2 regions of the Variovorax atrisoli genome follow, and region 1 is predicted to be linked to the other one. Evidence: riboswitches for the same ligand, from Rfam matches in the RefSeq annotation. Region 1 holds a riboswitch; the other holds the start of a gene.

Region 1 (10,513 bases):
AGAGCAGGTGCGGATCGGCCCCGTCCTCCACCAGCGCACCGCATAACAGGGCGAGCAGCGCGGCACGGTGGGGATGCAGGAGGGGCAGCTGGTCGACAGCCAGTTGCAGCACCTCGTTCTTCTCCGGGCTCTTCATCACCGAGAGGTAGAAATCCCTGACCTCCTCGCGCGAGAAGAACGAGGACTGGGTGTCGAGGTCGGCTTCGCCGAGCACCGGCTGCCGCAGCGTTTCGAGGAAATCGGGTGGGAACTGCATCGTCATGTCGTCGTTGTTTCTGCTCAGGAGTCCGGACTTCACACCGGAACCAGGCTGCGCGCCGCCAGCCCGGCGGCCATGGCACCGAAGATGGAGCCCGGCAGCGAGAAGGCCGGTCCGGCCAGCCCGGCAAGCGCTCCCGCGCAACCGCCAAGGAACATCCACGCCACCAGCGTCCGTCTTCGCCGGTATTGCGGCGAAGGCTTCTCGGCGAACAGGCCGTTTGCCACGAGCCATGCCACGGCGAGTAGCCACAAGACAATGACCGTGAGCATGCAATGTCTCCTGTCGATGAAAGGCGCTCATGCGCGCCGGGTTTCGCGATGGGCTCCGAGGCGCAGCCTGCGATCGAGCATGCCACAGGCCTGTCGCCCTCGCCGCCGCCCGCGATCGGACGGGAAATGCACCGCACGCTTATCCTCGGCGCTCACAGGAGACAAGACCCATGCAGATCATCATCACCGGCGGCGCAGGCTTTGTGGGCGCGCGCCTCGCACGCACGCTGCTCAGGCAAGGCAGCCTTTCGCTGGCCGGCGCGCCCGCCAGCCCCATCGAGCGCATCACGCTGGTCGACCGCGCGGCCCCGCCGGCCGACCTTGCGGCCGATGCGCGCATCAGGGCCATCACCGGCGACCTGAACGACCAGCTCTCGGCACAGGCCGACGCCACGCCCTGGCGCGAGGCCGACGCCATCTTCCACCTGGCGGCCGCAGTGAGCGGCGAATGCGAGGCCGACTTCGACCTCGGCATGCGCAGCAACTTCGCCGCCACGCATGCGTTGCTCGAACGGGTGCGCGCGCTCGGCACGAAGCCGGTGCTGGTTTTCTCCAGCTCGCTCGCGGTGTTCGGCGACTCGCCCGAGCAGCCCCTGCCCAAGGTGATCGAGGACCACACGCTGCCCACGCCGCAGACGAGCTACGGCATCCAGAAATTCATCGGCGAGCAGCTGGTGGCCGACTTCACGCGCAAGGGCTTCGTGCGCGGGCGCAGCGTGCGGCTCATGACTGTGAGCGTGCGTCCGGGCAAGCCTAATGGCGCGGCCTCGGGCTTCTTCAGCGGAATGATCCGCGAGCCGCTGGCTGGCCTGCGCGCAGCCTGCCCGGTGCCCGACGAGACGCCCGTAGCCATCGCTTCGCCCTCGCGCACCATCGAGGGCATCATCCGCGCCGCCGAGGCGAGCGACGCGCAATGGGGCCCGCGCACCGCGCTGAACCTGCCCTCGCTGCCGACCACGGTGGGCGAGATGGCTGCGGCGCTGGAGCGCGTGGCCGGCAAGGCCGCCACCGCCCTGCTCGACCGCACGCCCGACCCGACGATCATGCGCATCGTGAAGACCTGGCCGGGGCACTTCGAGACGGCGCGCGCCAACGCGCTCGGGCTGACGGCCGACGAGAACTTCGATGCCGTCATTCGCGAATACGTCCGTGAAAATCCCGACGCGGTGAAGCTTCCGGTTACGGCATAGTCGGATCAAGCGCGCCTGACGCGCTCCTGACCCCAATCCCCGGAGACACCATGAAATTCGGCCCCATCGCTGCCGCTTGCCTTTCGCTCGCCCTGAGCTCGGTCGCCTTCGCGCAGACGACCATGAAGATCAGCATCTCGACCGCGCAGAACTCCCACCAGGGCGTTGCGATCGACACCTTCGCCAAGGAAGTGGAGAAGCGCACCGGCGGCCGCTACAAGATCCAGACCTTCTACAACGGCTCGCTCGGCGGCGAGCGCGAGTCGATCGAGGCGGTGCAACTGGGCACGCAGGAACTCGCCTTCTCCTCGACCGGCCCGGTGCCGAACTTCGTGCCCGAGACCAAGATCCTCGACGTGCCCTTCCTGTTCCGCGACAAGGCCCATGCGCGCGCGGTGCTCGACGGTCCGATCGGTCAGGACCTGTTGACGAAGTTCGACGCCAAGGGCTTCAAGGCACTGGCCTGGGCCGAGAACGGCTTCCGCCACATGACCAACAGCAAGCGCGACGTGAAGGGCCCCGAGGACCTCAAGGGCCTGAAGATGCGCACGATGGAAAACCCGGTGCACATCGCCGCCTACAAGGGCTTCGGCATCATCACCACGCCCATGGCGTTCCCCGAGGTTTTCACCGCGCTGCAGCAAGGTACGGTCGACGGCCAGGAGAACCCGCTGCCGGTCATCATCTCGGCCAAGTTCGACCAGGTACAGAAGCACCTGTCGCTCACGGGCCATGTCTACTCGCCCTGCATCTTCCTGATGAACAAGGCGAGCTTCGACAAGCTCAGCGCTGCCGACAAGCAGGCTTTCCTCGACGCAGCCAAGGAAGGCACCAAGGCCAACCGCGCGCGCGTGGACGAGGACGATGCCAAGGGCGTGGCCGACCTGCGCGCCAAGGGCATGACCGTGATCGACAACGTCGACAAGGCCAGGTTCGTCGCCGCGCTCGCGCCGGTCAATGCCCAGTTCGAGAAGGAATTCGGCAAGGCCAACCTCGACAAGATCCGCGACTACAAGTGAAAGACAAGTTCCTGAGCATCGAGCGCTGGACCACCGGCGCCTCGATGCTGATGGCCTGCCTGATGCTGGTCGTCGCGTCGAGCCTGGGCCTGTTCCAGATCATCACCCGCTTCGTGCTGGAGCAGCCGGCCGAGTGGAGCGAGATCCTGATCCGCGTGAGCCTGATCTGGATGGTGTTTCTCGGCATCCCGACCGCGTTTCGCCAGGGCGCGATGGTGAGCGTGGACGTTCTCTACCGCTGGAGTCCGCCGCGCGTGCGCCGGATGCTCGATGCGGTGGTGAGCGTCGCCGCGCTGGTCCTGATGCTGGTGGTGCTGTGGTGGGGCTGGGACTACGCCATCCGCGGTCGCGTGCAGTCGATGGCAGGGCTCGAGAGCGTCTCGATGCTGTGGTCGTACCTCGCGCTGCCGGTGGGCTCGCTCTTCTGCCTGTTCGGCATCGTCGGCAATTTCCTCGACCCGAAGCGGCTCGAGCTGGAGACCGCGCAATGAGCGCCGCGCCGGGCCGCCCCATGCGGGCGAACGGCTCCCCTGAGGAGCCGCAAGGACACGAAATGCCGACAGTGGGGGCTGGATCATGAGCACCGTGATGGTTGCGACGATGGTGCTGTGCTTCGCACTGTCGATCTCGGTGGCGGTGTCCATCGGGCTGGCGTCGATCCTGGGCATCCAGGTGAGCAACGCCAACATGCTGATCTCCGTGAAGGAGATGTTCAACTCGATCAACAAGTTTCCGCTGGCGGCCATTCCGTTCTTCATCCTGGCCGGCAACCTGATGGAGACCGGCGGCATCTCGCGGCGCCTAGTGGAGTTCGCCAAGAGCATCGTGGGCGGCGTGCAGGGCGGCCTGCCGATGACCTGCGTGCTCACCTGCATGATCTTCGCCGCGGTGTCGGGGTCGTCGGTGGCAACCACCTTCGCGATCGGCGCCATCCTGATCCCTGCGCTCATCAAGCACGGCTATCCGACCTCGTACGCTGCGGCGCTCCAGGCCACCAGCGCGGAGCTGGGCGTGATCATCCCGCCGTCGATCCCGATGATCCTGTACGGCGTGAGCGCCGAGGTGTCCATCGGCGAGCTGTTCATCGCGGGCTTCGGACCCGGCATCCTGATCAGCCTCGCGCTGATGCTGTTCGTATGGGTCTACTGCAAGTGGAAGGGCTGGGGCAAGAACGACGGCGAAGGCCGCATGCCTTTCGGGCGCGCGCTGTGGCAGGCCGGCTGGGCGCTGCTGATGCCGGTGATCATCCTCGGCGGCATCTACGGCGGTATCTTCACGCCGACCGAAGCCTCTGCGGTGGCGGTGTTCTACGCACTGGTGGTGGGCATGCTGATCTACCGCGAGATCAGGCTGGGCGACCTCTACGCGATCCTGCGCAAGTCGGTGGTGTCGTCGGCGGTGATCATGTTCATCATCGCCAACGCGGGCCTGTTCGCGTTCCTGATCACCCGTGCCGGCGTGCCCGATGCGATCGGCCACTGGCTGCAGGAGGTGCTGAAGTCGCCGGCGATGTTCCTGCTGGGCGTGAACGCGGCGCTCTTCGTGATCGGCATGTTCATCGAGACCAGCGCGGCGATCATCGTGCTCGCGCCGATCCTGGCGCCGGTGGCGGTGCACTTCGGCATCGACCCGGTGCACTTCGGCCTGATCATGGTGGTGAACCTCGCGCTCGGCATGATCACCCCGCCCTTCGGCGTGAACCTGTTCGCGGCCTGCACGGTGGCGCGCATCTCGCTCGACCGCATCGTGAGGCATCTCGTGCCGTTCGTGCTGGTGATCCTCGCTTGCCTGATGGTGATCACCTACGTGCCGTGGATCTCGCTGGCGCTGCGGGATCTGGTCTACGCGAGATAGTCAGTCGCGGCGCAGGTACACGCTCGGCGGCACGCCCAGCGTGCGCCGGAACATGGCGGTGAAGGCGCTCGGGCTCTCGTAGCCGTGGGCCAGCGCCACCTCCAGGATCGACGCGCCCGCTGCCAGCCGGGGCAGGCTCAGCAGCAGCCTCGCCTGCCGGCACCACGCACCGAAGTTCATTCCCGTCTCGCGCTGGAACAGGCGCGCGAGCGTGCGGGTGTTCATGTGCAGGCGCGAGGCCCACTCGTCCAGCGTCGCGGGCAGCGAAGGATCGCGCACCAGTTCCTCGCACAACGCGGCCAGCCGGGCATGGCGCGGCATCGGCACGTGCAGCGAGAGCGCCGGCGCGGCCTCGATCTCGTCGAGGATCAGCTCCATCACGCGCTCGTCGCGGCTGCCCGGCGCGTAGTCCAGCGGCAGCGACACGGCCGTGACGATCAGCTCCCGCAGCAGCGCGCCGACGTGGATCACGCGGCACTCGCTGCCCAGGTCGGCGCGCGTGCCCGGCTCGACGAACACCGTGCGCATGCGAACCTCGCCGGCCATGCGGATGCGGTGCTCCATGCCGCCGGGCACCCACACTCCGCGGCCGGTCGGCACCACCCAGCTGCCGGCGGCGGCGCTCACCAGCATCACGCCCGAGATCGCGTGGATGAGCTGGCCGCGCCGGTGCGTGTGCGGCGGAATGAAGGCGTCGCCGGCAGGGTCGGTCGCCAGCACCGCGACCGCGCGCGGGGTGGATTCGCCTTGCTCGGGGCGGAGGTCGATCGCTTTGTCCATTTCTCGACGATGCTTGCCAATTCGTAGCAGGAATATCTTCTCACGGCTTCCTACGATGCTTTTTTCACTCCTACCGCAAACGAAAGAAGCATCCGTCATGAACAAGCGCCGACTCGGGCTGCTCACCGGCACCCATGCCGTCAACGACCTCTACCAGGGCCTCGTGCCCGCCCTGCTGCCGTTCATGGTGCTGGAGCGCGGCTACAGCTACACCGCGGTCAGCGGGCTGATGCTGGCGGCCACGGGCCTGTCGAGCGTGGTGCAGCCGCTGTTCGGCCTGTACGCCGACCGCCACCCGCGCAGCTGGCTGGTGCCCACGGGCTTCCTGGTGGCCGCGCTGGGCGTGGTGCTGGCTGGGCTGAGCCAGAGCTACCTGCTGACCTGGATCGCGATGGCGCTGTGCGGCCTGGGCATCGCGGCCTACCACCCGCCGGCCACGGTGGCTGCACGCGCGGCCGGCGGCGGCTCGCAGAAGGCGATGAGCGTGTTCTCCGTGGGCGGCACCATCGGCGCCTCGTTCGCGCCGGTGCTGGCGGCCACGGCCGTGGGCGGCGGCAGCCTGTCGCGCAGCTACCTGCTGGGCGTGCCCGCGCTGGCGATGGGCCTGGTGTGGTTCGTCGTGAACACGCGGCGCGGAGCGGCCTCGGGCAGCGCCGCCGCCGCGGCGCGCAAGGCCGGCGACCATCTGATGAGGCCGCACAACGACTGGCGCGCCTTCGGGCTGCTGGTGGCGACCATCGTGGGCTGGTCGATCCCATACGTCACGGTGATGTCGATGCTGTCGCTGCGCATCACGCGCGACCTGCACGGCTCGGCCTTCCAGGGCGCGGCGGCGCTCACCGCGTTCACTGCGGCGGGCGCGGTCGGCACGCTGCTCGGTGGGTGGCTCGGCGACCGCATCGGGCGCATGGGCACGATCCGCGCGGGCTACCTCTTCGCGCTGCCCTCGCTCGCGGGCATCGTGCTCGCACCGAGCGCCGGCTGGGCGCTGGCCTGCACCGGGCTCTTCGGCCTGTGCATGTTCCTGCCCTTCGCGGCGCAGGTGACGCTCGCGCAGGACTACCTTCCGCGCAACCCGGCCACCGCCAGCGGCATCGCGCTGGGGCTGGCGCTGTCGGTGGGCGGGCTGGTCTCGCCGCTCTTCGGCATGCTGTCGGACGCGCGCGGCCTCGGCGTGACGCTGACCGCCGTGCTCTGCCTGCTGTGCGTGGCGGCGGTGCTCGCGCTGCGGCTGCGCAATCGCACCATGCAGACGATGCCTGTCGACGCCGAGGGAGCCGCCGCCTGAAAGCGGCCCGGCGCATGTTCGCTGCCAGAATCGGGCGCAGGGCCGAAGGGCCGGCGAAACGACGAGGAGGGACACTGCGCCATGAATCGATTCCTGAGCTGCGTATTGGGGAGCACGCTGCTGGCTCCGGCTGCCTTCGGCGCCGGGCCGACGACGGCGGTAGCGCCAGGAGCGCCGGTAGCGCCAATAGCGCCGACGACGCCGGCAGCCGCCGCCGCGCCGGCCGATCCCGCAGCAGGCATCCGTGAAGTCGAGTCTGCAGTGCGCGCCTGGGCCGCGGCATGGTCCGCACGCGACGTGACTCGCTACCTTGCCGCCTACGCGCCCGACTTCACCCCGCCGCGCGGCCAGGACCGCAAGGCATGGGAGGCCGACCGCCGCGCCCGCATCGAGGAGAAGGCCGCCATCAGCGTGGAGATCGACAGCCTCGTCATCAGCCTCAAGGGACAGGCGGCCACCGCCAGCTTCCAGCAGACCTACAGCGCCGACAAGCTGCGCGAGAAGAGCCGCAAGACGCTGGAGCTTCAGCGCGTCGGGGGCCGCTGGCTCATCCGCAAGGAGGGCGCGGGCGGATGATGCAGGCGCCCGGACCAATGGCCCTGTAAGCCAAACGGTTCACGAAGGTGTCACCGCTTGCAACCATGCTGCAGCCTTCGTTTCCCCAAGGCTGTGGCTGCCATGTTTCCCACCAAGACCGACAAGGCGCGCAACGAACTCCAGGGCGGACAGCGCACGCTCACCCAGCGCGAACGCGCCCTGCTGCTGATGGCCGACGGCCGGCGCTCCCTGACCGACTTCAGTCCCCTCTTCCCCAATCGCGATGAAGCCGAGCGGACGATCCAGGCGCTGATCGACAAGGGCTACCTGCAGGGCCCCAAGGCTGCAGCCGCACCGGCCGAGCCTCCCGCACAGCCCGCGCCCTCGCCCATCCCGGCCGTCGAGCCGATCCAGGTCGCCACCGCCGCCGACACCTTCGACGGCAAGCGCTCGCTGGCGACCACGCGCATGTTCCTGTTCGACATCTGCGAGCGCATGTTCGTGCGCCGCGACCCTAAGTTCGCACTGCAGATGCGCGACGCCCTGCGCGAGGCGCGCGACCGCGAGGCGATGCTGACCATAGCCGCGCTGATGCTCACCGAGATCGAGAAGACCGCCGGCGTGGAGCGCGCCGAATCGCTGCGCGAGCGCATCGACCGGCTGCTGCCGCCGGCCGAAGTGATTCACTGAAGACCCCGGCCGGGCCTGTGACACCATCGCCGGGTGAATCTTTCCTCGCGTCCCACACCCGCGCTGTCCGAGCGCCTTCTCAACTGGGCCAGGCGCCTCAAGCGCGACGGCGTCACGCTCTGGTTCGCCTGCCGGCACGCCGCCACGCCCTGGTATGCCAAGGCGCTGGGCGTGTTCGTGGTGGCCTATGCCCTGAGCCCGATCGACCTGATCCCCGACTTCGTGCCGGTGCTGGGCTACGTCGACGACGTGCTGCTGCTGCCGGGGCTGATCTGGCTCACGATCAGGCTGATTCCGGCGTCCGTCCTCGCCGAATGCCGTTTGCAGGCCGATGCCTGGATCCAGCGTGCCGGCGCCAGGCCGACCAGCCGCTGGGGCGCCGCGCTGGTCGTGGCGGTGTGGATCGCGGTCGCCGCCGGGGCCTGGTACCTGTGGGCGCGCTGATCGCAAAAAGCCCGGATCGCCGGCCGTGCCGCGCGATCCACTACACTCCCCGGGGTCAGGAGAGAGCCCCGCATGCCGGGGCCGCCGAAGGCGCAGGGGGAAGTTTCCCCCGAACGCTCAGGCAAAAGGACTGACGAGGCGCCGGTGAAAACCGGTGTTTCCTTGCTGGAGAGAGGCCGCCGCCAAACACAGGCAGCGGCCCACCGAAGGAGCAAACCCCGATCGTGGGGCGAATCTCTCAGGTAAAGCGGACAGCAGGGGTGGCCCATGGCTTGCGTCATGGATTTCGACTGCCCCTTTGGAGTGCCCCGTGGCCGCTTCCCCCGCATCCGCTACCGAACTTCTCAAGACGCCGCTGTACGACCTCCACCTGGAGCTGGGCGCACGCATGGTGCCCTTCGCCGGCTATTCGATGCCGGTCCAGTACCCCGCCGGCCTGATGGCCGAGCACAAGCACACGCGCGACGCGGCCGGTCTGTTCGACATCTCACACATGGGCCAGCTGCGCCTGGTCGGCGCCGACGCCGCGGCCGCGTTCGAGACCCTGATGCCCGTCGACGCGATCGACCTGCCCGCCGGCAAGCAGCGCTACGGCCTGCTGCTGAACGACGAGGGCGGCATCCTCGACGACCTGATGTTCTTCAACGAGGGCAACGGCTCGATCTTCGTGATCGTCAACGGCGCCTGCAAGGTGGCCGACATCGCCCACATCCAGCAGAAGATCGGCTCGCGCTGCGAGGTGCGCCCCCTGCCCGACCATGCCCTGCTCGCGCTGCAGGGCCCGCAGGCCGCGGCCACGCTGGCGCGGTTGTCGCCCGGCGTCGAGCGCTTCGTGTTCATGACGGGCGGCGCTGTGCAGATCGGCGGCATTGCGGCCTTCGTCACCCGCAGCGGCTACACCGGCGAAGACGGCTTCGAGATCTCGGTGGCCGCATCCGACGCCGAACGCCTCGCCCGCCTGCTGCTGGCCCAGCCCGAGGTCAAGCCCATCGGCCTGGGCGCGCGCAATTCGCTGCGGCTCGAAGCGGGCCTGTGCCTCTACGGCAACGACATCGACACCACCACCACGCCCGTCGAGGCCTCGCTCAACTGGGCGATGCAGAAGGTGCGCCGGGCGGGCGGTGCGCGCGAAGGCGGTTTTCCGGGCGCGGCCAGGGTGCTTGCGCAGCTCGCCACGGCCACTGCCGGCGCGGCCGGCCGCACCGGCCACGACACGCTGAAGCGCAAGCGCGTGGGCCTCGTGGCGCTGGAGCGCATTCCGGTGCGCGACGGCACGGTGCTGCAGTCTTTCGAAGGCCAGGACATCGGCCTCGTCACCAGCGGCCTGCTCGGCCCCACGGCCGACCGCTGCATCGCCATGGGCTACGTGGCCACCGCGTTCGCCGAACCCGGCACGCGCGTGCAGGCCATCGTGCGCGGCAAGCCGGTGCCGATGGAAGTGTCGACCATGCCCTTCGTGCCCACCCGCTACTACCGCGGCTGAACGGCTAGGCTCTGCACCCCGAAACATTTTTTCCACGAGGAGTTTTTCCACCATGAGCATCAAGTACACCAAGGACCACGAATGGGTGTCGGCCGAAGGCGACGCGGCCACCGTCGGCATCACCGTGCATGCGCAGGACGCGCTGGGCGACGTGGTGTTCGTCGACCTACCCGAGATCGGCAAGACCTTCGCCCAGGGCGAAGTCGCCGGTGTCGTCGAATCGGTGAAGGCCGCCGCCGACGTGTTCATGCCCGTCTCGGGCGAGATCACCGAAGTGAACGAAGCGCTGCGCGCCGACCCCTCTCTCGCCAACAGCGACCCGCTGGCCGCCGGCTGGTTCTTCAAGGTCAAGCTGAGCGACCCCTCGCAGCTCGACGCGCTTCTGGACGCGGCCTCGTACGACAAGTTCGCTGCCGAGTCCTGATCCCAGAAATCGGACAGCCGGACGCAGAAGGAATACAAGAACCAGGCAGAAGTCGCAGAAGAAACCGAATCAACTCCTGGTTCTCCTTCCGCGACCTCTGCAAAACCTTCGCGACTTCCGCGTTCTGACCCCGCTCCCCCGCCCCAAGCTCTTATCACCAGCCCTGCCATGTCGAAGCCCGCTGCCCTCCCCACCCTGCAAGAACTCGAGAACGCCGAAGAATTCATTGCCCGCCACATCGGCATCGATGCGGCGGACGAGGCACGCATGCTG
Region 2 (10,513 bases), on a different contig from region 1:
AGTGGATGGGCGAAGCTGGACAGGCCAAGTTGTAGATCTCGTCAACCTCGACATACAGGGGAAAGGTCACGTCGTGGCGCATCAGCTCGAAATGCGGGTTGCCCATGAGATGGACGACGTTGTCCCGGGTACCGCTGTAGAAGTTCTCCACGCACAGCACATCGCACCCGTCATTGAGCAACCGCTCGCAGAGATGGGACCCTAAAAAGCCGGCGCCTCCGGTCACCATTACTCTTTTTCTGTTTGAAATGCGCACGAGGCCCCCGATCTGAAATTGAAAACTTAAAGGCGAAATTTTAGTCTGCGCGTTACGACACCCGCAGCGTCATTCACAGCGCCAGCACTCGGACAAGCTTCGAAATTTGGCGGAAACGGCTTCACGAATACACTTGCGCCTCGACGAGTTCCGCCCCTATCTCATCTTTTGGCGAGAGCGTCGGCACGGCACCGATCTCCGGCCAAGCGATGCCGATAGACGCGTCATCCCAACGGATGCAACGTTCGTGTGCCTGTGCATAGTAGTCTGTGGTCTTGTAGAGGAAGTCGGCAGTTTCGCTCAGCACCAGAAAACCATGTGCGAAACCTGCAGGCACCCATAACTGCTTGTGATTGGCACCAGTCAGTTCGACACCGACCCATTGACCGAATGTCTTAGACGATCGGCGGATGTCCACAGCAACGTCGAAGACAGCGCCGCTGACCACGCGCACGAGCTTGCCCTGAGCCTGCTCGATCTGATAATGGAGTCCGCGCAGAACGCCCTTGGTCGAGCGCGAATGGTTGTCCTGCACAAATTCGACGTGCTGGCCAACAGCCTCGTCGAACGCGTTCTGGTTGAAGCTTTCAAAAAAGAAACCGCGCGCATCACCGAACACCCTGGGCTCGATCACGAGCACTTCAGGAATTGCAGTCGGCGTTGCCTTCATGACCGCACCTCGTCGCTCAGCAAACGCTTCAGGTATTTGCCGTAGCCACTCTTCTCCAGCGGCGCGGCGAGCCTCTCGAGCTGAGCGTTGTCGATGAACCCATTGCGCCAAGCAATTTCTTCCGGGCACGCAATCTTCAATCCCTGCCGATGCTCCAGTGTCGCGATGAACTGCCCGGCTTCCAGCAGGCTGTCGTGCGTGCCCGTGTCCAGCCACGCATAGCCGCGTTGCATGATCTGCACGTTCAGCTGATCGAGATCCAGATACGCCTGATTCACCGCGGTGATCTCCAACTCGCCACGCGCGCTCGGCTCCACCGCCTTCGCGATGTCCACCACTTGGTTGTCATAGAAGTAGAGGCCGGTCACCGCATAGCTGCTCTTTGGCTTGAGCGGCTTCTCTTCGATGCTGCTGGCCTTGCCCTTGCCGTCGAACGCGACCACACCATAGCGCTCGGGGTCGTGCACGTGATATGCGAACACGGTGGCCCCGGAAGTCTTCGCGTCCGCATCGGCCAGCAGGTTCACGAAGTCGTGCCCGTAATAGATGTTGTCGCCCAGCACCAGCGCGCTCGGCGAATTGCCGACGAACTTGTCGCCGATGATGAAGGCCTGCGCGAGACCATCCGGACTGGGCTGCACCGCATACTGCAGGTTGATGCCCCACTGGCTGCCGTCCCCAAGCAACTGCTGGAAGCGAGGCGTGTCCTGCGGCGTGCTGATGATCAGGATGTCGCGCATGCCACCCAGCATGAGCGTGCTGAGTGGGTAGTAGATCATCGGTTTGTCGTACACCGGCAGCAGCTGCTTGCTGATCGCCAGGGTCGCGGGATGCAGGCGCGTGCCCGAACCGCCGGCCAGGATGATGCCCTTGCGTTGCGTCGTCTTGGTCATGCTCTTTCTTCTCGTGGGATTCAAAGGATCTCGCGCAGCATGCGCGCAACGCCTTCCTGCCATGGCGGCAGGCGCAGGCCGAAGGTGGTCTGCAGCTTGCTGGTGTCGAGGCGCGAGTTGTGCGGGCGCTTCGCCGGGGTCGGGAAGGCGCTGGTCGGCACGGCCTCGACGGCGTCGGGCCCGGCCTTGAGTTCGACGCCTGCCTGCTGCGCCATTTCGAGCACGAAGCGCGCGTAGCCGTACCACGTCGTCTCGCCGCCGGCGATCGCGTGATAGAGGCCGACCTTGGAGGGATCCTGCAGCGTCGCCCTGATGGCGTGCGCCGTCACGTCGGCAAGCAGTTCCGCGCCTGTGGGGGCACCGAACTGGTCGTCGATGACGGTCAGCTTGTCGCGCTCCTTGGCCAGCCGCAGCATGGTCTTGGCGAAGTTGCCGCCGCGCGCGGCATACACCCAGCTGGTGCGGAAGATCAGGTGCCTGGCGCAGTGCCGGGCCACCAGTTGCTCGCCCTCGAGCTTGGTGCTGCCGTAGACGCTGAGCGGGCCGGTCGCATCGCCTTCCTTCCACGGCGTGGTGCCGCTGCCGTCGAAGACGTAGTCGGTCGAATAATGGACCATCAGCGCGCCGATCTTCTGCGCCGCTTCGGCCACGACGCCGGGCGACGTGGCGTTGAGCTTGCGCGCGAACTCGGGTTCGCTCTCGGCCTTGTCGACGGCGGTGTGCGCCGCTGCATTGACGATCACGTCGGGGCGCACCTTGAGCACCGTGTCGGCGAGTTCCTCGGGCCGGCTGAAGTCCGCGTGGAAATCGGTGCTGTCGAAGTCGAGCGCGACCAGTTCACCCAGCGGCGCCAGGCTGCGCTGCAGTTCCCAGCCGACCTGTCCGCCCTTGCCCAGCAGCAGCAGCTTCATGCCGCGGCCTTCGCGTCGTACTGCTTCTCGACCCACTCGCGGTACGCGCCGCTTTGCACGTTGCGCACCCATTCGCTGTTCGCGAGGTACCACTCGACGGTCTTGCGGATGCCGGTGTCGAAGGTTTCGGCGGGCTTCCAGCCGAGTTCGCGCTCGAGCTTGCGCGCGTCGATGGCGTAGCGGCGGTCGTGGCCGGGGCGGTCGGTGACGTAGGTGATCTGTTCCTTGTACGGCTTGCCGTCGGCGCGGGGGCGCAGTTCGTCGAGCAGGGCGCACACGGTGTTGACGATCTCGATGTTCGGCTTCTCGTTCCAGCCGCCCACGTTGTAGGTCTCGCCGAGCTTGCCGGCCTCGAGCACGCGGCGGATGGCGCTGCAGTGGTCCTTCACGTAGAGCCAGTCGCGCACCTGCATGCCGTCGCCATACACGGGCAGGTTCTTGCCGGCCAGCGCGTTGACGATCATCAGCGGGATCAGCTTCTCGGGAAAGTGGAACGGGCCGTAGTTGTTCGAGCAGTTGGTGGTCAGCACCGGCAGGCCGTAGGTGTGGTGCCAGGCGCGCACGAGGTGGTCGCTGGCGGCCTTGCTAGCCGAGTAGGGGCTGTTGGGCTCGTACTTGTTCTCTTCGGTGAAGGCCGGGTCGGTCTTGGAGAGCGACCCGTACACCTCGTCGGTCGAGACGTGCAGGAAGCGGAAGGCCGATTTCTGGTCGGCCGGCAGCGCGCTCCAGAAGCTACGCACCGATTCGAGCAGTCGGAAGGTGCCGAGCACGTTGGTCTGCACGAAGTCCTCGGGGCCGTGGATCGAGCGGTCGACGTGCGACTCGGCGGCGAAGTTCACCACGGCGCGGGGCTTGTGCTCTGCCAGCAGGCGGTCGACCAGGGCGCTGTCGCCGATGTCGCCCTGCACGAAGATGTGCCTGGGATTGCCCTTGAGCGATGCGAGGGTCTCGAGGTTGCCAGCGTAGGTCAGCTTGTCGAGATTGACGACGGGCTCGTCGCTGTTCGCGATCCAGTCGAGTACGAAATTGGCGCCAATGAAGCCAGCGCCGCCGGTAACCAGGATCATGAAGTCCCCTGCAGTGATGTGGAACGATCGCCCTGCGGCAAATCAACGGGCGATTATCCCATTCGCCCAAGGGCGAGAATTCAGAGGTTGGCGCCCGTGCAGGCTCCGCCTACAATCGCCCCACTGCAGGAGAGCGGGCCACCCCGGTGGCCCTACCGAAGGCGCAAACTCCCATAAACGCTCAGGTCGGCCTCGCAAGGGCCTGTACTGCACCAACTGAAACGCCGTCTGGAGAGCCGCCACGCCATGTGGCGCACCGAAGGAGCAAACCCTCTGCGGGCGCAGCGGGTGAATCTCTCAGGTACCGAGGACAGGGGGAGCGGCAACTTGGACTGCGGTCGCCTGGTTGCCTTGCTATTCATTCGATAGCAATCAATGCCCGCCGTTCAAGCGCAGCACCTCAAAGGTACTTGAAATGCGCGTGATCGTCCTCGGCGCCGGCCTGCTCGGCGTGACTTCGGCTTACTACCTCCAGCAACTCGGCCACGAAGTGACCGTGATCGATCGGCAGGCCACCCCGGCCGCCGAAACCAGCTTCGCCAATGGCGGGCAGATCTCCGTCAGCCATGCCGAGCCCTGGGCCAACCCCAGCGCGCCGCTCAAGGTGCTGCAATGGCTGGGCAAGGAAGACGCCCCGCTGCTCTTCCGCATGCGTGCCGACATGCGCCAGTGGCTCTGGGGCCTGCAGTTCCTGCGCGAATGCACGCCGGCGCGCACCCGCCACAACATCGAGCAGATCGTTCGTCTCGGCACATACAGCCGCTCGATGTTGCAACAGTTGCGCCGCGACACCGGCCTCAACTACGACCAGCGCACCCAAGGCATCCTCCACTTCTACACGACGCAGAAGGAGTTCGACGGCGCCCTCGAGCCCGCCGAGCAGATGCGTGCCCTGGGATGCGAGCGCCGGGTCATCTCGGCCGACGAGGCCCTGAAGATCGAGCCCGCCCTCGCCCACATCCGCCCCAAGCTGGCCGGCGCCACCTACACGGCCGAGGACGAGTCCGGCGACGCCAACCGCTTCGCGCGCGAACTCGTCGCGCTGGCCGCCGCCGCGGGCGTGAGGTTCCTGATGAGCCACACCGTGACAGCGTTGCGCGAGGCCGGCGGCAGCATCGACCACGTCGAGGCCACCGACAGCGAAGGCCGCTTCCAGCGAATCCGCGGCGACGCCTTCGTCCTGGCGATGGGCTCGCTGAGCCCGCTGTACACAGCGCCGCTGGGCATCCGGCTGCCGATCTACCCGGCCAAGGGCTATTCGGTGACCCTGCCTGTCAAGGACGCCTTCAAGGCCCACCAGGTCTCGCTGACCGATGACGAATTCAAGCTCGTGTTCTCGCGCTACACCTCCGCATCGGGCGACCGCCTGCGCATCGCCGGCACGGCCGAGCTCAACGGCTACGACCGCGACCTGAACCGCGTGCGCTGCGAAGCCATCGTGCGCCGCGTCGAGGAGCTCTTCCCCGGCGCCGGCGACACCACCCAGGCCCAGTTCTGGACGGGCCTGCGCCCGGCCACGCCGAGCAACGTCCCGCTGATCGGCAAGACGAAGCTGCCGAACCTGTTCCTCAACACCGGCCACGGCACCCTGGGGTGGACGCACGCCTGCGGCTCGGGCAAGTCGATCGCGCGGATCGTGAGCGGGCTGGCGCCGGAGGTGGATTTCGCGTTCACGGGGATGCCGGCGCCCAGTCCCCGCGTTCCTCAGCCCGCTCTGGGCTGACGAGCCGGCAGGCCATGGATCACGCCTTGAAGGTGATCCAGGGCCTGAGCCGCACCGCGCAGCGGATCAGCCCGGCGCGTTCCTGCGCGTCGATCACCTCGCCGATAGGCTTGTAGGCCTGCGGCGCCTCTTCGATCCGGCGCTCCTCGCGCAAGGTCACGCATTGCCAGCTGGCCTGTTGGTCGGCAGTCGCGGGCCGCATCGCGCGCACCTGCTGCCGACGCATCCGCCGACCGGCGCCATGGCTGCACGACCAGAGCCAGTCCTCATGCCCGAGCCCGGAAGCCAGATACGAGTAGTCGCCCATCGAGCCCGGAATAAGCGCCAGGTCGCCTGCATTCGCCGGCGTCGCTCCCTTGCGGTGGATGTTCATGCCGCGTTCCCGCAGCACGACGTTGTGCGGCACGTCCACCACCAGCTTCGACGACGAGGCACCGAGCAGTTCAGCGAAATCCTTCCGCACCAGTTCGGCCAGCACGACACGGTTGGCCCATGCATAGCGTGCCGCCACGCCCATGGCCTCCAGGTATTCGTCGGCCAGCGGCCCCGCCAGACCGTAGAGACCGCTCTTCGGATGGCGCAGGCCGCCGGGCCACTCGGCGCGGGCGCGATCCATCCATCGCCCACCCACATGAAATCCGATGTCGCGCGAGCCGCTGTGGATCATCACGACCACATCTCCCGTCTTCAGGCCCGCACGGTAGGCCTCATGGCGGTCCAGGACATGGTCGACCACCTGCAGCTCCACGAAATGGTTGCCGCTTCCCGGTGTGCCGAGGCAGGGGTCACGGAACAGCTCGTGGCGGCCGCCGATGTAGGCCTCGGGTGCATGCCGGGCACTGCCGCCGAAGCTCGCGAGGCCGATGCAGGCATCGAGCTCGGCCTGCATCCGGTCGCGTTCGCACGAAGACCATAGCCCGCCGCTGCGCACCGCCTCCAGGAAGGCCGCGGGGCCCACGTCGAACAGCGCCCTGAACGCCGTCGTGTGCACCGGCACGTCGCGACCGTTGTCGAGCAGGCTGCGCGTGAGCCTCTCGACCAGCCGCGTCCTGTGCGGAGCCACCTGGTCGAGCGTGAGCCCGGTGGTCAGCAGGCGCATGCCACAGTTGATGTCGGTACCCACTGCTGCGGGAATGACGAAGTCGGGGTCGGTCGCGACGACGCTGCCGACGGGCGCGACGGAGCCCGGGTGGAAATCGGGCGTCGCGCAGGCCTTGCACACGCCTTTCTCGCCGTCGGGCGAGCGCACGCTGGCGAATGCCAGCAACTGGTTCACCGCCTTTTCTTCCAGTGGAAGACTGGGCGGCAGGAGCACCGTGGCCTGCGAGGCCTCATGGTGCAGGTGATACACGCCATCACGGTAGTCGACGGCGATGCCGGCGCGCGAGAAGGCACGCTGGAGTCTGGAGAAGCGAGGATCGCTCATGACTGCTGTTCCATTCGGGAAACCATGTCGGTTTCCTGCCTCGTCGCACTTTGCGTGGAGAGGCGAAAAAGATCGGCCGCGCTCGCGAAGGAGGCGATGCGCGGCTGGCTCTTTCTTGCAGCAGCAGAGATTCAAGAAAGCGGGCGGATTCTAGCGATGGATCCTCCCGCCGAAAACTCGCCCGTCGCTTTTTCGCGTCGGGCGCCAGGTCAGTCGGGCGCGGTGAACACCGTCAACACCCCGGTATACCCATACAGATGGTGCCGCGCGATCTCCCCTGCGGCGAAGAAGCCCACCAGCGGCACGTCGCCGAGCGCGTGCCGCACGATCTGCAGCTCCGCCCCCGGCGCGCCGAAGTGCGGGCCGCCGCGGCCGGAGCAGCTCACGTACACGGCTCCGGCGATGCGCCGCGCGGGATGCGGCGCGGCTTCGGCCTCGCCAGCCGCCACGGCGCGTGCGGTGGCCAGCGTCTGTTCCTCGGGCTCCAGTTCCTCGCGGATTTCCGCGCAGATGCGCATCAGGTCGGCGCGCGCGGCCTGGGCGTTGCGGCGGCAGAAGGTCAGGCGCATGCCGGCTTCCGCGGTATCGGCGATGGCGATGCCGCGCCGCGTGGGGTCGAGTCCGATGATGTGGCGCACGAGCACGTCGGCGCCCAGGTCGCCGGTGCGGCGGATGCCGTCGCTGCCGGCGTCGGCCAGGCCGACCAGGGTGTTGCGCACCGCTTCGATGGCCTCCTGCGGGCGTTCCAGCGACACCTGCAGGTCGGCCAGCAGCACGTCGAGCGCAGGCTCGCCGTCGAGCTTGAGCAGCAGGTTGCCGTCGGCCTCGGTGATCTCGCGTTCGCGCACAGCGCCCGAGCGCAGCGGCTGGCAGCCCTGGGTGACGCGCGACACCAGCCGCACGCCTTCGCCGAAGACCACGCCCGAGAGCCCGCCCGAGAACACGCCGCCCGCGGCGCCATGGCCACGGATGTTGCCGTTGCCGCCGACGGCGAACTGCAGCGCGCCGCCGCGTCCCGACGAAAGTCCGCCGAACAGGTAGCCGGTATCGGTGCGCCCGGCCATCTCGCCGATCAGTTCGGCGAGGTCGGGCGTGGCGGGGTCGGCGTGCACCAGCGCCGTGTGCGCCTCGAAACCGCTCATTTCCGAATTGCCCAGGGGCGCGACGCCGGAAAACACGCGGTACTGGTCGCTCGGCAGCGCGCACAGCATCAGGGTCATGCCGGGTTCGTCGAAGTACTCGGCGTTGTTGGCCGACACGCCGACGCCGACGGTGCCCGACCAGTCGGTCACCTCGGGCAGCTCGGCGCTCAGGTGGTCGAGGATGTCCTGCGCGTCGCCGGCGTAGTGGTCGGTGATGTAGAGGAGCCCCAGCGTGGGCGCGGAGGCGTAGTCGGGCAGCGCCATCTGCGCCCGCAGCTGCGCGAGCACGAGGCCCGCGGCCATTCGCCATTGCGGATGGGTGGCATGACCGGAGGGAAAAAGCTTCATGATGCGTGCCAACCCGTTCTTGAAAAATGGATGTGTGTATGACGTCAGCGTCGCGCGGAGGTTCGCTTGCGCGCGGCGGTGGACGTCTTCTTCTTGGCGGCCGGAGCCGTCGTCTTCGCAGACTTCTTCGCGGCGGCCGGCTTGCGGGCTGCAGCCGGCTTGCCCATGACCGAGCCGACTGCATCGGCCAGCGGTTGCGCCATGGACGGCATCTTCAACTGGGCCGCGTCCTGCAGCGCCGTGCTGGCGATCTGCTGGAACTGCTCGGTGAGCGAGCCCCACCACTGCATCGGGTCGACCACGCCTGCGCTCTCGCCCGCCGTGGCTTTGGCCTTGGAGGCGGCGGGCTTGCGGGTGGGCTTCCTGGGCGGGGGAGCGGCTTCTTGAGCCTCCTCCTCGGGCGCCTCTTCGTTCTCGACTTCCTCGGGCTCCCGGGGTTCGGGCTCCGGCGCAGCCCTGGAGGCCGCGGCCGCGGGGGCCACGGCTGCTGCGGCGGCGGTCGCCTGCCGGGTGAACGCGCTGGCGATGTCTTCCATGCGCACGTTCATGCCGCGCAGCGTCGAAAGCGTCATCTTCTGCACTTCGAGCGCCTGGATGGTGGCCTTCAGCGCATGGCCGTTCTGCTCGAGCCAGTACTGCACCGTCTTGAGTTCCTGGATGCGCTTGTCGACCTCCTCCACGCTCAGCGTGGGCGCGACCCAGCTCGCGAGGCTCGGGATGCCCGGCACCGAACCGTTGCCCGAGGCAGCGCCGCCGGCGAGGTTCTTCAGGAAGTCGAATCCGGGAACGAACTGGCTGAAGTCGAAGGGCTTGCTGGCGTTGCTCATGCGAGGAGGTCTCCTGGGGTGCTGGGTATGGGTTTTCTTGTGCTGCCAGCTTACTCCAAGCCTCCGGCGTTTGACCTTTCCGTGCCGCCTTTTCCCAACGTGCCGTCCAACGCGAAAGCCCCTCCGCGGGACCCCGCGGAACCGGCTTTGCCGGGCCGTCGGAATGGCCCCCGGCAAGGCAAGGCGCGCGCGGCGCGAAGTGGGCGACGCCTGGTGGCGAGCCAGATCAGACTTCGCTTCGGACCTTGCTGAAGACCTTCCAGAAGGCCGCATCCTGCGAGGTGGCGAAGTTGATCCGCATCATGGTGCTCGGCGGCCGGCGCGCATGGAAGAGCGATCCGGGCGCCAGCAGGTAGCCCTGGTCGAGCATGCGCTGCGTGAGCGCGTCGGTGTCCACGCCGGTGTCGACCCAGCCGAAGAGCCCCGCCGGCTCCGAGGCGAAGGTGCAGCCGTGCGCCATCGCCAGCTTCACCGCCCGCCCCCGCGCACCGTCGAGCCGGATGCGTACGCGCTCGGAGTGCCGGCGCAGCTGCCCCTGGTCGATGCACCACGACAAGGCCCGCTCGAACAGCGTGGGCGAGGTCAGCGTAGCCAGCAGCTTGGTCTCGAGCAGCTGCTCCTTCAGGTCGGGCGGCGCGGCCAGGAAGCCGATGCGCCAGTTGGGCGCGAGGATCTTCGCGAAACCGCTGACGTAGATGGTGCGCTGCAGCCCGTCGAGCGCGCTCAGCCGCGTGGCGTGCTCGGGTGCGAGGTGGCTGTAGGTGTCGTCCTCGACGATGTGGAAGCCGTGCTCGTTGGCCAGTTTGAGCACCCGGTGCGCGCTGCCCGGCGTGAGGCTGTAGCCGGTGGGGTTGTGCAGCACGCTCACGCTGACGAAGAGCTTGGGGCCGTGCAGCTTGCAGTACTGCGCCATCACTTCCAGGTCGGGCCCGTCGGCGCGGCGCGGCACCGGCAGGATGCGCATGCCCAGCGCCTCCAGCCGCGCGAACTCCAGCGCCCAGCCGGGCTCCTCGACCATCACCGGATCGCCCGGACGCAGCAGCGTGCGGCTCACGATGTCCAGCGCGTGGGTGGCGCCCACGGTGGTCACGATCTGGTCGGGCGAGGCCGGCACGTTGATGCCCACCAGCTTCTGCGAGAGGCTGCGCCGCAGGCTCATGTCGCCGGCCGGCTCGCCGTACTGCAGCGACAGTTCCTGCAGCGCGGCTGTATTGGTCATGCGCCGCACTGCCGTGGGCATGAAGGTCGAC

Evidence for each region. Region 1 has a riboswitch for glycine ahead of gcvT (glycine cleavage system aminomethyltransferase GcvT). Riboswitches for the same ligand answer to the same signal wherever they lie in the genome.
Region 2: another riboswitch for glycine. It lies ahead of FHY06_RS10800 (D-amino acid dehydrogenase); the one in region 1 lies ahead of gcvT (glycine cleavage system aminomethyltransferase GcvT).

Annotation. Positions count from the first base shown of each region.
Region 1 covers NZ_JACIBG010000001.1:1,400,756-1,411,268, forward strand. Annotated here, with positions in the region: gene FHY06_RS06635 (hypothetical protein) at 1-262, opposite strand, end outside; gene FHY06_RS06640 (hypothetical protein) at 295-531, opposite strand; gene denD (D-erythronate dehydrogenase) at 702-1,721, shown strand; gene FHY06_RS06650 (TRAP transporter substrate-binding protein) at 1,772-2,740, shown strand; gene FHY06_RS06655 (TRAP transporter small permease) at 2,737-3,231, shown strand; gene FHY06_RS06660 (TRAP transporter large permease) at 3,317-4,594, shown strand; gene FHY06_RS06665 (AraC family transcriptional regulator) at 4,595-5,374, opposite strand; gene FHY06_RS06670 (MFS transporter) at 5,472-6,662, shown strand; gene FHY06_RS06675 (L,D-transpeptidase Cds6 family protein) at 6,744-7,238, shown strand; gene FHY06_RS06680 (hypothetical protein) at 7,341-7,889, shown strand; gene FHY06_RS06685 (YkvA family protein) at 7,923-8,333, shown strand; glycine riboswitch at 8,388-8,468, shown strand; glycine riboswitch at 8,489-8,598, shown strand; gene gcvT (glycine cleavage system aminomethyltransferase GcvT) at 8,644-9,816, shown strand; gene gcvH (glycine cleavage system protein GcvH) at 9,869-10,240, shown strand; gene gcvP (aminomethyl-transferring glycine dehydrogenase) at 10,409-10,513, shown strand, end outside.
Region 2 covers NZ_JACIBG010000002.1:850,746-861,258, forward strand. Annotated here, with positions in the region: gene FHY06_RS10775 (UDP-glucuronic acid decarboxylase family protein) at 1-229, opposite strand, end outside; gene rfbC (dTDP-4-dehydrorhamnose 3,5-epimerase) at 378-926, opposite strand; gene rfbA (glucose-1-phosphate thymidylyltransferase RfbA) at 923-1,819, opposite strand; gene rfbD (dTDP-4-dehydrorhamnose reductase) at 1,840-2,730, opposite strand; gene rfbB (dTDP-glucose 4,6-dehydratase) at 2,727-3,797, opposite strand; glycine riboswitch at 3,914-4,012, shown strand; glycine riboswitch at 4,016-4,121, shown strand; gene FHY06_RS10800 (D-amino acid dehydrogenase) at 4,213-5,520, shown strand; gene FHY06_RS10805 (RtcB family protein) at 5,540-6,946, opposite strand; gene FHY06_RS10810 (FIST signal transduction protein) at 7,156-8,436, opposite strand; gene FHY06_RS10815 (PhaM family polyhydroxyalkanoate granule multifunctional regulatory protein) at 8,481-9,263, opposite strand; gene FHY06_RS10820 (aminotransferase-like domain-containing protein) at 9,490-10,513, opposite strand, start outside.